Regions from separate parts of the Paenibacillus sp. FSL W7-1287 genome, predicted to be linked through region 2. Evidence: predicted binding sites of a transcription regulator. Region 2 holds the regulator's gene; the other holds the start of a gene.
The links. The regulator CtsR, encoded in region 2, represses protease genes until heat stress. The targets are predictions, from matches to a motif close to ATGGTCAATAAAGGTCAAACA.
Positions count from the first base shown of each region.

Region 1: the regulator CtsR is predicted to act here: its motif matches at 4,766-4,786, upstream of clpP (ATP-dependent Clp endopeptidase proteolytic subunit ClpP).

Region 1 covers NZ_JBBORD010000001.1:992,611-1,000,480, reverse strand. Annotated here, with positions in the region: gene tpiA (triose-phosphate isomerase) at 1-486, opposite strand, end outside; gene NSQ99_RS04635 (phosphoglycerate kinase) at 740-1,924, opposite strand; gene gap (type I glyceraldehyde-3-phosphate dehydrogenase) at 2,084-3,088, opposite strand; gene NSQ99_RS04625 (sugar-binding transcriptional regulator) at 3,148-4,197, opposite strand; tRNA gene NSQ99_RS04620 (tRNA-Arg) at 4,498-4,572, shown strand; gene clpP (ATP-dependent Clp endopeptidase proteolytic subunit ClpP) at 4,843-5,427, shown strand; gene NSQ99_RS04610 (hypothetical protein) at 5,420-5,611, opposite strand; gene NSQ99_RS04605 (formate/nitrite transporter family protein) at 5,809-6,603, shown strand; gene NSQ99_RS04600 (L-lactate dehydrogenase) at 6,600-7,520, shown strand; gene NSQ99_RS04595 (HPr family phosphocarrier protein) at 7,599-7,868, opposite strand.
Region 2 covers NZ_JBBORD010000001.1:201,617-209,486, reverse strand. Annotated here, with positions in the region: rRNA gene NSQ99_RS01080 (23S ribosomal RNA) at 1-1,220, shown strand, start outside; rRNA gene rrf (5S ribosomal RNA) at 1,361-1,477, shown strand; gene NSQ99_RS01070 (CtsR family transcriptional regulator) at 1,956-2,414, shown strand; gene NSQ99_RS01065 (UvrB/UvrC motif-containing protein) at 2,435-2,962, shown strand; gene NSQ99_RS01060 (protein arginine kinase) at 2,994-4,073, shown strand; gene clpC (ATP-dependent protease ATP-binding subunit ClpC) at 4,070-6,511, shown strand; gene radA (DNA repair protein RadA) at 6,750-7,870, shown strand, end outside.

The sequences.
Region 1 (7,870 bases), 790 kb from region 2:
AGATTGTGCTGCCTGCTCAGCAGAGATGCCTTCGTATGCAGCTACCGTTTGAGTACGGCAAACATCTTTTGTCGTACCTGCTTCACGCTCTTCAAGATTTTCACCGATACAAATGATCGGTACTAGGCTATGTTTAAATGCAGCATGAACCTTCTTGTTTACTGTTTCATCTGTCTCAGCGAAGTATTGACGACGCTCAGAGTGACCGATCAATACATATTTTACACCTAGATCCTTCAGCATAACGCCGCTGATCTCACCAGTGAATGCACCGTTATCTTCAAAGTGAAGATTTTGAGCACCGATTGCGATCGATGTACCTTTCGCTGCTTCTACAAGCGCTGGTAGGTTAGTAAATGGTGCACAGATAACACTTTCTACACCTGCAACCTCAGCTTTACCCTTCACAGCTTCAAAGAAAGCTACAGACTCAGAAACCGTCTTAAACATTTTCCAGTTACCTGCAATAATAGGTGTTCTGCTCATTTTTAGTCCTCCTAAAAACTTGTTTGATGCATTCCTTTGTTGCTTCTTCGTGAGAAAAAGTTACTACGGAAGCATTAACCCTTTTTCGGATATTCTTCCGAAAAAATACTTCGAAAGCATAATCCAAAACTTTTTGATGCATTCCTAAGAACCTCTTCGTGAGAAAAAGTTACCTTGGATGCATGCTGGTCATTAACAGTCCTCAAGGATGTACAATCCATCGCTGGATCACACATCCTTAATCGGGCTAATCTTATTTATCGTTAAGAGCTACAACGCCTGGAAGAGCTTTACCTTCCATGAACTCAAGGGAAGCACCGCCACCAGTAGAGATGAAGTTCATGCGATCAGCTAGGCCGAATTTCTCAGCAGCTGCTGCAGAATCACCGCCACCGATAACTGTGTAGCCTTCAGTTTCAGCTGTAGCTTGAGCTACTGCACGTGTACCATGAGAGAATGGCTCGATTTCGAATACGCCCATCGGACCGTTCCATACTACTAGCTTAGAGTTTTTAATAACGTCAGCGTAGATTTCACGAGTTTTTGGACCGATATCGATACCTTCCATGTCTGCAGGAATGCTATCTACAGGAACAATTTTAGTATTCGCATTTGCACTGAATTCATCTGTAACAACGATGTCCACTGGCAAATACAAGTTTTTGCCTGCTTTTTTCGCTTTTTCAATAAATTCAAGCGTTAGATCTAGCTTACTGCTATCAAGCAAAGATTGACCGATTTCATAGCCTTGTGCCTTGAAGAATGTGTAGGATAGACCGCCACCGATAATGATGTTATCTGCGATTTCAATCATTTTTTCGATTACAGCAATTTTATCCTTAACTTTAGAACCACCAACAATCGCTGTAAATGGACGCTCAGGGTTGTTAAGAGCTTTACCTAGTACATCAAGCTCTTTCTCCATAAGCAAGCCAGATACTGCTGGTAGATGATGTGCAATACCTTCTGTAGAAGCATGCGCACGGTGAGCAGCACCAAATGCATCGTTAACGAAAAGATCAGCAAGCTCAGCGAATTGCTTTGCAAGTTCTGCGTCATTTTTCTCTTCGCCAGGGTAGAAACGCACGTTTTCAAGAAGTAGAACATCTCCGTTTTGCATGTCAGCGATTTGAGCTTTAACAGCATCGCCTACAGCTTCATTAGCTTTAACAACTGGTTTGCCAAGAAGTTCGGAAAGACGTGCCGCACTAGCAGTGTGACGTAGCTCTTCTACAACCTCGCCATTTGGACGGCCCAAGTGGCTCGCAAGAATGACTTTAGCACCTTTTTCAATGAGGTAGTTGATCGTTGGCAACGTTTCACGAATACGCTTGTCGTCAGTAATAGCACCGTTTTCTAGTGGCACGTTAAAATCGACACGCACGAATACTTTTTTACCAGCTAAATCAGCCACGTCGCGAATACTTTTTTTATTCATGGATTAGCCTCCCAATGATTTGATTATGCAATATAAAAGCAGGCGTCCTTCCTAGGGAAGAAACGCCTGCTTATAACTAGCCCTCTCTTACGCTCATGCGTTCAGTAAGGCTAAGGACCGACATCTTCATGAAGAGTCATGCCCGTCGGCTTTCTTTCCTTATAGACCTTTTGCAGCGATGTAAGCAGCTAGGTCAACTACGCGGTTAGAATAACCCCACTCGTTGTCGTACCAAGAAACAACTTTAACCATGTTACCTTCAACAACCATTGTAGAAAGAGCATCGATTGTAGAAGAAGCAGGGTCACCATTGTAGTCAGAAGATACAAGTGGCTCATCGCTGTAGTTAAGGATGCCTTTAAGAGCGCCGTTAGCAGCTTCTTTAAGAGCAGCGTTAACTTCTTCAACAGTTACGTCAACTTTAAGCTCTGCAACTAGGTCAGTTACAGAAACGTTAGGTGTAGGTACACGCATAGCCATACCGTTCAATTTACCTTTAAGCTCAGGCAATACTAGAGAAACTGCTTTAGCCGCACCAGTAGAAGATGGGATAATGTTCTCAGCAGCTGCACGAGCACGACGAAGGTCTTTATGTGGTACGTCTAGTACAGATTGGTCGTTAGTGTAAGAGTGAATTGTTGTCATCATACCTTTAACGATTCCGAATTTATCATTCAATACTTTAGCGAAAGGCGCCAAGCAGTTTGTAGTACAAGAAGCGTTAGAAATAACTGTATGGCTAGCAGCATCGTATTTATCTTCGTTAACACCCATAACGATTGTAATATCTTCGTTAGTAGCTGGAGCAGAGATGATAACTTTTTTAGCGCCGCCTTGAAGGTGAGCTTCAGCTTTTTCTTTAGCTGTGAAGATACCTGTAGATTCAACTACGATTTCCGCACCTACAGAACCCCAAGGAAGATCAGCAGGGTTGCGCTCAGCGAATACTTTGATTTCTTTACCGTTAACGATAAGAGCGCCTTCTTTAGCTTCTACAGTACCGTCGAATTTACCGTGAGTCGTATCATATTTTAGCAAGTGAGCCAAAGTGTTAACGTCTGTCAGATCGTTTACTGCTACTACCTCAACGTTAGGATTGCTGAATGAAGCACGAAATACGTTACGACCGATACGGCCGAAACCATTGATACCAATTTTAACCATTGTTATTTCCTCCTAGTCATTTGGCAAATTTAATTTATTGCAAGACGAGTGTAATTGAATTACATTTCGTCATAATGCCCATTACTTTCATTAATCCGAATAAGCTCAAGCGCTGCACTTTCATCCGTGACGAGTGCGTGATTATGACCAGATCGCATAATCGCATCCATAGCAGCAGCTTTACTCGCTCCACCAGCTACCGCAATAATACATTCGATCTGGGCGATATCTTCTAATCGCATGCCCACAGTTTTCATCTTATGGACTGGCTCGCCATGCTTATTAAAGTAGAAGCCGAATGACTCAGCAAGCGCTCCTTCTGCAACCATCTTGCGTACTTCTTCAGGATCAGTTTTTCTTCGCCTTGCCATTACAGTAGCGTCACCAATACCGTGAATAAAAATTCTTGCATTCCGGATGACTTCGACAATTTCTTTAATGGTAGGCTCTTGCATCATGGATTCATAAGCTTCCTCACTGATATGGTCAGGAACGTGAAGCAATCGGTAATGGCCGCCTGTACGCTTAGCCATCGTAGATGCAATTGTATTCGCCTGATAATCCAGGCTTTCACCTAAACCACCACGTGCTGGTACGAATACAACATCCTTTATTGTGCTTGGTAAGCTTAAATAATTTGCAACCTGAGCTGTCGTAGTGCCACCTGAGACCGCGATTACATCTCCTGATCTAATAACTCGCTTCAGAAGTAAACCGGCAGCTCTTCCAAGCTCACGCTTCGACGCCTCAGACTGCTCTGAATTACCTGGAACTACAATGACGTGCTGCAAGCCATACAATGTCTGAAGCTTTTTTTCTAGATCTGAGCTAACAAAAACATGTGGATCAAGCTGTTCTAATTGCTCTAGCACCTTCTTACCATCTTCGCTTAGCGACATGCCTGAAGGTGAGATCAATAAAAGACCTTGTTCCTTTAACAGCTCCGTTTCCGCTCGCAGTACACGTTCTGTCATCGCCATCACATTAGCGAGTGCTCGACGCCCGATTGTTCCTGCTAGCATTACTTGCTGTAAAATCTTGTAGCGTTTGCTCATCACATCTAAAAGCTCAGGTACTAGCTGCCGCTGCAGTTCAATAAGCTGTCGCATTATACCATCACTCCGCGTGAACTATATTGGAAACACCCGACGTGGACAAAAATTGTCCCTGTGGTATTATTTAAGTCCCACATATATTGTACCTAATCTTTAACAGCATCGCAAGTGCGCTTTTACGATGTAAACGATTACTTATTTAATTTATGTATAAAGATATTTGATACAGTTTGAGTTTTACCATTGAGAATCCTAGTTATACTTTCGAATATCGCTTATGCAAAAAGGCATGAATAGGTTTTGATCGGATAAACACTTGATTCATTGAATAAAATCCAATACAATATAGTAGTTGCGCCCGTGGTCCAATGGATATGACGTAGGCCTCCGGAGCCTGAGATCTAGGTTCGATTCCTAGCGGGCGCGCCACTTACATACGTATAACATCATTAATGTTCATAGAATAAAGGGCAGTGCAATCATCTCCCCAGAATAAAACAGGATGGAAAATGACTATATCTCATTTTTCTATCCTGTTTTTTTATTCATAGCAATGAAGGTGATGTACATTCGGAGTGTTTAGCTACTAGCAAATCAGGTCATACTATGTAACGTAGAAGTGAGTTTGACCATCTTTGACTTTTAACAAAATTTCTATTATTATAAATTACATACTACTAAATAGGAGGATTGGTTAATATGAACTTTGTGCCTATGGTTATCGAACAAAGTAATCGTGGAGAACGCTCTTATGACATTTATTCTCGTTTGTTAAAAGACCGTATTATTATGCTTGGCTCTGGTGTTAACGACGTTGTGGCCAATTCTATTATTGCGCAGTTGCTTTTCTTGGCTGCTGAAGATCCAGAGAAGGATATTCATCTATATATCAACTCTCCTGGCGGTTCCATTACTGCTGGTATGGCCATTTACGATACGATGCAATATATTAAGCCCGATGTATCTACGATCTGCGTAGGTATGGCTGCTTCAATGGGTGCTTTTCTACTAACAGCTGGAGCGAAAGGCAAGCGCTTTGCATTGCCAAATAGCGAAGTTATGATTCATCAGCCGCTAGGTGGTGCTGAAGGTCAAGCGAGCGACATCGCGATTCGCGCAAAACGTATCATCAATATGCGTGAAAAGCTAAATCAAATTTTAGCTGATCGCTCTGGTCAGCCTATTGAGCGAATTAATCAAGATACAGATCGCGATTACTTTATGAGCGCACAAGAAGCTGTCGAATACGGCTTGATTGATAAAGTAATTGAAAGAGTTAACTAATTAACCATTCAGGTTGATTTGTCTCTGCTTGTACAGATCTTGCAGGACTGCAGTTCATCGGTTGTTCAGATGCAGCTGCAGTCCTTTTTATTTCACCTTTCTTATGTAGCGTGTAACCGCACATATCCAGCCAACAACGGTATAGTTCACCATGGCTATATAGCATCAGCATCATAAATCCCAATCCATCACTTTCTACATAAACAAACACACTTTCTACATAAACAAACAACATAAACTAAGTCAATAAAGCCCATATCATTTATCACATTTAATAATCCACTGCTCATTGTGATAAAAATCACATATCTATTTCTGACTGTCATATATGATGAAATTGTAATAGATCACAGTACGACTTGCATTGTTGGAGGAGTCAATATGGAGACAGAAGCATTATATCAAGTTGAAAAGCTGGCATTAAAAAAACTGAAAATTTACGATCAAAGTATTCTGCGCTATCTATTGCGTTCAATGGTTGCGAGTATGTTTATCGGCTTCGGCGTTATCGTTGCCTTTAAGACAGCAAGCTTCTTTTACGAGGTCCATTCTCCTTTTACGTATCCAGCAGCTGCTTTGACATTTTGTATAGCCATCATATTAATTTCTTACGGTGGCGGTGATTTATTCACAGGAAATACGTTCTACCTTAGCTTTAGCGCACTTCGCAAAAAGTTAAGCTGGAATAAGGTTCTACGATTGTTGTTGTTGAGCTATGTCGGCAATATCATCGGAGCTATCTTCTTTGCAGTGTTCACATGGGCTACGGGATTATTTGATAGTGAGCAAATTCATGGATTTTTGTTGAAGGTGGCACACAATAAAGTCGATGCATCGCTTATGGAGATTTTTTTTCGAGGCATATTATGTAATTGGCTTGTCTGCCTAGCGTTCTTCGTTCCCTTCATGATGAAAGCCGATGGAGCAAAAATGCTAGTTATGATTTTATTAGTGTTCAGTTTCTTCATTGCAGGTTTTGAACATAGCATAGCGAATATGTCTGTATTTGCCATTTCTATTGCAGCACAAGGCTGGGGAGCTTTGACGATCGAACAGATTTTACACAATTTAATTCCCGCTACATTAGGCAATATTATAGGCGGCAGTGTATTTATGGCTATGTTTTACTACTATATTAACAAACCTTATTTTAATGAAAGTGGGGATGACGTATGAAAACGAGAAAAGTTGTAGTTATTGGTGCAGGTTTTGTTGGTTCTACAACCGCCTATACACTAATGTTACGTAATCGTGTCAATGAGCTAGTATTAATCGATGTCAATCATAAGAAAGCTGCGGGAGATGCACTGGATATTAACCATGGTATGCCTTATATCGGAGGGGCAAAGCTATGGGCAGGAAGCTACGAGGACTGTGCAGGAGCTGAGATCATCATTATTACAGCAGGTGCAGCACAACGTCCTGGCGAGACGCGTACTGATTTGTTAAAGCGTAATGCAGATATTTTCGATAGCATCATTAAACAAATCCTACCTTACAACAAGGAAGCCATTCTGTTAATTGCAACAAATCCAGTTGATATTATGGCATACGTTACACTTAAGAAATCTGGCTGGCCTGTTAACCGTGTTATCGGCTCTGGTACATTGCTGGACAGCGGACGCTTCCGCTATCTAATCGGTAAGGAGCTAAAGATCGATCCGCGCAGCGTGCATGCTCATATTATTGGAGAGCATGGTGATTCTGAGCTTCCAGTATGGAGCCTTGCTAACGTTGCTGGTGTTGACATCGAGCTTGATGAAGAGACGAAGGAAAACCTCTTCCTACAAACACGTGATGCCGCCTATGAAATTATTGAAGCAAAAGGCGCTACCTATTATGCGATTGCGCTTGCCCTTGACCGAATTGTTACAGCAATATTAGATGATGAGGGCGCTGTACTCAATGTATCTACGCTGCTAGATAATTATTGCGGAGTTTCTGATGTCTATCTTGGCGTACCGTGCATCGTCGACCGAAGCGGTGTTCGTAAAGCGCTGGAGCTTACGCTTACGAGTGAAGAGCAGGCTTTATTCGAAAAGTCTGCGAATAAACTGAAGGAGCTCATTAAAAGCATTGAGCTTGACGATTAAATCCGAATAAGTCCGATTAATTAAAGAGGCTGCCAATGTTCCTAACATGAGGATAATTGGCAGCCTTTATTACATGAATTATTGGTTTTCGAGCTCTTCCTTGCTTACAAGTGCAATCAGTGCATTAACCGCTTGCTCTGCGTCAGAACCATCAGCACTAATTGTAATTTCTGTGCCTGAGCTAATTGCAAGACTCATGATTCCCATGATCGACTTAGCGTTCACTTTCTTCTCGTCTTTTTCCACAAAAACCTCAGAGGAAAATTTGTTCGCTTCTTGTACGAATAACGCTGCAGGTCTAGCATGTAAACCTGTTTTCAAACGAACAACTACTGGAAGCCTTGCCATGA
Region 2 (7,870 bases):
CGTTAAGGAACTCGGCAAAATGACCCCGTAACTTAGGGAGAAGGGGTGCCCCGGTAGGGTTAATCGCCCGAGGGGGCCGCAGTGAAAAGGCCCAATCGACTGTTTAGCAAAAACACAGGTCTGTGCGAAGTCGTAAGACGAAGTATACGGGCTGACGCCTGCCCGGTGCTGGAAGGTTAAGGGGAGTGGTTAGGGGTAACCCGAAGCTATGAACCGAAGCCCCAGTAAACGGCGGCCGTAACTATAACGGTCCTAAGGTAGCGAAATTCCTTGTCAGGTAAATTCTGACCCGCACGAATGGCGTAACGAATTGGGCGCTGTCTCAACGAGAGATCCGGTGAAATTTTAATACCTGTGAAGATGCAGGTTACCCGCGACAAGACGGAAAGACCCCATGGAGCTTTACTGTAGCTTGATATTGGACTTTGGTACGATCTGTACAGGATAGGTGGGAGCCTATGAAGCATGTGCGCCAGCATGTGTGGAGGCGCCGTTGGGATACCACCCTGATCGTATCGGAGTTCTAACCTGTCACCATGAATCTGGTGAAGGGACCGTGTCAGGCGGGCAGTTTGACTGGGGCGGTCGCCTCCTAAAAAGTAACGGAGGCGCCCAAAGGTTCCCTCAGAATGGTTGGAAATCATTCGAAGAGTGTAAAGGCATAAGGGAGCTTGACTGCGAGACCTACAAGTCGAGCAGGGACGAAAGTCGGGCTTAGTGATCCGGTGGTACCGCATGGAAGGGCCATCGCTCAACGGATAAAAGCTACCCTGGGGATAACAGGCTTATCTCCCCCAAGAGTCCACATCGACGGGGAGGTTTGGCACCTCGATGTCGGCTCATCGCATCCTGGGGCTGAAGTAGGTCCCAAGGGTTGGGCTGTTCGCCCATTAAAGCGGTACGCGAGCTGGGTTCAGAACGTCGTGAGACAGTTCGGTCCCTATCTGTCGCGGGCGTAGGAAATTTGAGAGGAGCTGTCCTTAGTACGAGAGGACCGGGATGGACGTACCGCTGGTGTACCAGTTGTTTCGCCAGAAGCATAGCTGGGTAGCCAAGTACGGAAGGGATAAGCGCTGAAAGCATCTAAGCGTGAAGCCCCCCTCAAGATGAGATTTCCCAATTAGTAAGACCCCTTGAAGACGACGAGGTTGATAGGCTGGGGGTGGAAGTGCAGCAATGCATGGAGCTGACCAGTACTAATCGGTCGAGGGCTTATCCTACAGACTTTGAATACGGAGCGCAAGCGAAGATTCATAAGTCACATCGGAAGCAAATGCTTCTGCTTGATTCAAACTTTGGAGATTCACAACTTTCATATCCAGTTTTGAGGGTGCAAGCCACTTTGGAAGCATCTACAACGTTTGGTGACGATGGCGAAAGGGAACCACGCGTACCCATCTCGAACACGACCGTTAAGCCTTTCAGCGCCGATGGTACTTGGACCGCAGGGTCCTGGGAGAGTAGGACGTTGCCAAGCACGAAGGAAGCCTATTGCGTATGCAGTAGGCTTTTTTTGTTGTGCGGATGTAGTGATGATGCATGGTGATTGCGTAGAGCTCAGTCGGTGAGGTTCTTATGATCAGGAAAGCATTGCTATAATCCAGGAGAGTATCTGAATCCTGATTGAGTATATTCGGTAAAGAGACAGCATTTTTAATGGAAACACTAGAAGAGGATCTCGAGGTTATAACATCGAATATAGAAGAACTGAAATCAAATTGACACTTTTATGCTCCGCATTACGTATATTTTGAGTATAAAAGCAGCATCCTATAGATAGGCTAGCAATAAATTGAATTGTCAGAAAAATGATTCCAAACATATTGACCTTCTCTGAGGATTTAGTATAATAATATCAAGGTCAAAGAAAGTCAAAGTCAGATTAACCTTAAACTGCTGACATTCGTATTCGCGATCTAGCAACATTTATGAACTACAGTGAGAGGAGGTTGGTCATGCGTAACATTTCGGATCTCATTGAACAGTATTTGAAGCAATTGCTCGAAAATAGCGGTGGTGCTGTTGAGATTCAGCGTAATGATCTGGCCGAAAGATTTTCATGTGTTCCCTCTCAAATTAATTATGTCATTAGTACACGTTTTACACTTGAGAAGGGATACGTCGTTGAAAGCAAACGTGGCGGTGGCGGTTACGTCAGAATACAACGTATCGAGCTACCAACATTAAAAGGCATTCAACTACATCTTGATCAAGCAATTGGAACGCAAATTGATCAAAACTGTGCTGAAGGCTTAATTTATCAGCTGGAAGGAGCAGGGCATCTCAGTGAACGAGAAGCAAATTTGCTACGGGTAGCTATTCATCGAGACACACTTTCGATTAAGCTTCCGCTTCGCGATGAGCTTCGTGCGAGACTGCTGAAGGCAATGCTCATTGCGCTGCTTTTGAAATAAAGGCAAGGAGTTGAGTTGCGATGATCTGTCAAGAATGTGGAAAACGACCATCTACATTACATTTCACAAAAATCGTAAATGGAGAAAAGACAGAGTTTCATATTTGCGAAGTGTGTGCACGTGAAAAAGGCGACGGCATTCCTGGAGCACCAAACAGCTTCTCTATCCATAGCTTGCTATCCGGCATTTTGGATTTTGATGCGGTCACAAGTAAAGGCCTCAATAGCTTGAAGCCGCAGGAATCGTTACGCTGTGAAACATGCGGAATGAGTTATGCGCAATTTAGTAAGATTGGACGTTTTGGCTGCAGTGATTGCTATGATGCATTTAGTGAACGCCTTGATCCATTGCTGAAGCGAATTCACGGTAATACGAAGCATAGCGGGAAAATTCCGAAGCGTTCTGGACTTAAAGTACAGTGTAAACGACAAATTGAACAGCTAAGAGCTGATCTTCATCGTTATATAGAATTAGAAGAATTTGAAAAAGCCGCAACGGTTCGAGATGAAATTCGAGAGCTAGAGCGAAAGATGCAGCAGTCTTCATAAATACTAATAGATTGAAATCGGGGTGAGTACAGTGACAAAACATCGATTTTCATCTGCTGCGCAAAGTGAATGGATGCGTGAAGGACCTGAATCAGACGTAGTCATTAGCAGCAGAATTCGATTAGCGCGCAATCTCCAGCATCAGCCGTTTCCGTTACTTGCTACAACAGCTCAATCCGATGAAGTACTAGAGCAGCTGTCAGCTGTTAGTGACAAGGGCGGTCTTGATGAGTTAGGTACATTTTCTACAATCTTATTAAAGGATTTAACCGAATTAGAAAAACGCGTTCTGGTAGAGAAGCATCTAATAAGTCCTAACTTAGCCAATGAATCGCGTGCAGGTGCTGTGGTGCTAAGTGAGAATGAAGCGATCAGCATTATGATTAATGAAGAAGATCATTTGCGAATTCAATGCCTGCATCCGGGATTCCAAATTCGTGAAGCATGGAAAATTGCTAACGAAATCGATGATTGCTACGAAGCAGCTATCGAGTATGCTTTTGATGAGAATAAAGGTTACTTAACGACATGTCCGACAAACGTTGGCTCTGGACTAAGAGCATCAGTGATGATGCACTTGCCAGCACTTGTTCTTACGCAGCAAATTAATCGGATCCTGTCCGCCGTTTCACAGGTCGGTCTTACCGTAAGAGGGCTGTATGGAGAAGGCAGTGAAGCATTAGGTAATTTATTTCAAATATCTAATCAGATCACGCTTGGTCAATCTGAGGAAGAAATTATTGATAATTTATACGGTGTAGCTAAGCAAATTATTGAACATGAGAAGGCTGCCCGTCGTAAACTAATGAATGAATCCTATCGTAGGCTGGAGGACCGTATTAAACGCTCCTACGGTATTCTGAGTCATGCGTCCATTATGGATTCTAAAGAAGCAGCTCAGCGATTGTCAGACATTAGACTAGGAGCAGATCTTGGCATATTGCCTCAGGTTTCTCCACGACTTTACAATGAATTGCTTGTGATGACTCAGCCGGGCTTTTTACAGGTGCGATACGAGGAAAAGCTATCTCCTGATGATCGCGATGTAAAACGGGCTGAATTGATTCGAGAGCATTTGAATACATTTGAACATGGAGGTGCATCGCAATGATGTTTGGACGATTTACTGAACGTGCCCAAAAGGTGCTGGCATTAGCACAAGAAGAAGCGGTACGACTTGGTCATAACAATATCGGAACAGAGCATATTTTATTAGGGCTCATTCGTGAAGGTGAAGGCATTGCAGCGAAGGCGCTTCAAGGACTAGGCCTTGGCTTAGAAAAAATTCAGGATGAAGTAGAAGCACTCATTGGCCGTGGACAAGAGCAGCCTAACAACATCGCTTATACGCCTCGCGCCAAAAAAGTTATTGAGCTATCTATGGATGAGGCTAGAAAGCTTGGTCATACGTATGTGGGTACCGAGCACATCCTGCTAGGACTTATTCGTGAAGGTGAAGGTGTAGCCGCTCGCGTACTGAATAATCTCGGCATTAGCTTGAATAAAGCGCGACAGCAGGTGCTGCAGCTACTAGGCAGCAGTGAGGCGGTATCTAGCCATCAACATACACCATCTAACATCAACACGCCGACACTTGATGGTCTAGCACGTGACTTAACAGCTACAGCGAAGGAAGGTCATCTTGATCCTGTAATTGGACGCTCCAAAGAAATTGAGCGCGTCATTCAAGTATTGAGCCGGAGAACGAAAAACAATCCCGTGCTTATCGGTGAACCAGGTGTAGGTAAAACAGCGATTGCTGAAGGTCTTGCTCAAAAGATTATCGCGAATGAAATTCCAGAAACGCTGCGTGATAAGCGTGTAATGACACTGGATATGGGCTCTGTTGTAGCAGGTACAAAATATCGCGGTGAGTTCGAGGATCGATTGAAAAAAATTATGGATGAAATTCGTCAAGCAGGCAACATCATTCTATTCATTGATGAGCTGCATACGTTGATCGGAGCAGGTGGAGCTGAAGGCGCAATCGATGCATCGAACATCTTGAAGCCAGCACTTGCACGTGGCGAGCTGCAATGTATCGGTGCAACAACGCTTGATGAGTATCGTAAATATATCGAGAAGGATGCCGCGCTTGAGCGCCGCTTCCAGCCAATTACCGTTGATCAGCCATCGGTAGATGAGGCCATTCAGATCTTATATGGCTTACGAGATCGCTATGAAGCACATCATCGCGTGAAAATTACCAATGAGTCAATCGAGCAAGCGGTAAAGCTATCTGATCGTTATATTACCGATCGTTTCTTGCCGGATAAAGCGATTGACTTGATCGATGAAGCAGGCTCTCGTGTACGTTTGAACACGTACACCGTACCACCGAATTTGAAAGAGCTAGAAACACGTCTGGACAATATCCGTAAGGAAAAGGATGCTGCAGTACAAAGCCAGGAGTTTGAAAAGGCAGCAGCCTTAAGAGATACCGAGCAAAAAATTCGTGAAGAGCTAGATACGACGAAAAATCAGTGGAAAGAAAAACAAGGCCGTACTGATTCTGAAGTTACACCGGATGATATCGCACAGGTTGTAGCAAGCTGGACAGGAATTCCTGTCGTTAAGCTAGCAGAAGAAGAGACGGAACGTCTATTGAAGATGGAGAGCATTCTTCATGACCGTGTCATTGGTCAAGAGGAGGCGGTGAAATCAGTATCCAGAGCTATTCGTAGAGCTCGCGCTGGTCTGAAGGATCCTAAGCGTCCAATTGGATCATTTATCTTCCTTGGACCTACTGGTGTTGGTAAAACTGAGCTAGCACGTGCGCTTGCAGAAGCGATCTTTGGCGATGAAAATGCCGTTATTCGTATTGATATGTCCGAGTACATGGAGAAGCATGCGACTTCCCGTCTGGTCGGAGCGCCTCCAGGCTATGTTGGTTATGAGGAAGGCGGTCAATTGACGGAGAAGGTACGCCGCAAACCATATTCTGTCGTACTCCTTGACGAAATCGAGAAGGCACATCCAGAAGTATTTAATATCCTGCTACAGGTGCTGGAGGATGGTCGTCTAACTGACTCCAAGGGCCGTCTTGTTGATTTCCGTAACACGCTGATCATTATGACGTCTAACGTCGGTGCTGATCAGATCAAGCGCAATTCAACGCTAGGCTTTACGGCAGTACACGATTCAGGTCGTGAATTTGCTGTAATGAAAGATAAAGTGTTAGCGGAGCTGAAGAAAAGCTTCCGCCCAGAATTCATTAACCGTATCGATGAAACGATTGTGTTCCATTCCCTCGAAGAGGAGCATATCGCACAAATCGTATCGCTTATGGCGGATGATCTGGCAAAACGTCTAAAAGAGCAGGAAATTGAGTTTAGCTTGACCGACTCGGCTAAAAAATTCCTTGCCAAGGAAGGCTTCGACCCACAATACGGAGCTCGTCCGCTACGTCGAGCAATTCAGAAGCATATCGAGGACCGACTATCCGAGGATCTGTTGATGGGCTTAATTCAAAAAGGCGACAGCTTCGTTATCGATGAACAAGATGGGCAGCTTGTTGTCAATAAAAATGTTAAGGCTTCTGTAGAGTAATGTGTGATTGTACTAAAACCAATTAGAGCAAAACACAAGTAACTCACAAGCAAAACTCAAGTAAAACAACGATATTAAGCACTCTGTATATTCAGAATGATGGATCATTAGATCTGTCTTCTGGAAACAGGGTGCTTTTTTTATGTTCAATAGACGAAATACGAATGTGTCTTTTTCTTCTAGCGTGATAATGATAAGATGGAAATATAAGAAATAGGAACGTGAGAAGGAGTTTGGCATGGCTAAAGTTAAAGTGAAATTCGCTTGTACGGAATGCGGCACGGAATCACCACGCTGGATGGGAAAATGTCCGGGCTGCCAATCATGGAACACAATGGTGGAGTTTAAGGAAACGGTATCGAAAACGAAAGGTGTCGGCTTATCTGGAATTCATACGAAAGAAAAACCGACTTCTATCATACATATAGAAAGTGGGAAGGAGCCACGTATCGAGACATCTATGCTAGAGCTTAACCGCGTGTTGGGCGGCGGAGTTGTGCCAGGGTCGCTTATCCTTGTCGGTGGGGATCCCGGAATTGGTAAATCTACGTTGCTGCTGCAGACGTCTCATGCGCTAGCTTCTAAGGAGCTAAGCGTGCTCTATATATCCGGCGAGGAATCCGTTCGCCAAACGAAGCTAAGAGCGGATCGTCTGGGTGCTTTATCTGAGCATTTATACGTATTATGTGAGACGAATATGGAGCATATTAATGATGCGATTGATAATTTGAACCCGGATTTTTTAGTGATCGACTCAATTCAAACCGTATATGATCCAGGCGTAGAATCAGCACCCGGCAGCGTTGCTCAGGTTAGAGAGTGCACAGCACACTTTATGCGGGTGGCAAAGCAAAAAGGGATCGCCACAGTACTTGTCGGTCATGTAACGAAGGAAGGGGCTATTGCGGGTCCAAGATTACTTGAGCATATGGTCGACTGTGTTTTATATTTCGAAGGGGAGCGGCATCATACATACCGCTTATTGCGTGCTGTAAAGAATCGTTTTGGCTCAACGAATGAAATCGGCATCTTTGAAATGGGAGAGGAAGGACTGCGAGAGGTAAGCAATCCTTCGGAGCTTTTCCTGTCAGAGCGTTCACTTGGTGTTTCTGGCTCAACGGTTGTAGCCAGCATGGAAGGAACAAGGCCTGTGCTTGTTGAGCTGCAGGCATTAGTTGCACCTACAAATTTCCCATCACCACGAAGAATGTCTACCGGTATAGATCACCACCGGATGTCACTTATTATTGCTGTGCTCGAAAAAAGAATGGGCATGTTCTTGCAAACACAGGATGCCTATCTTAACGTTGCAGGCGGTGTAAAGCTCGACGAGCCGGCTGTCGATCTAGCTGCAGCAGT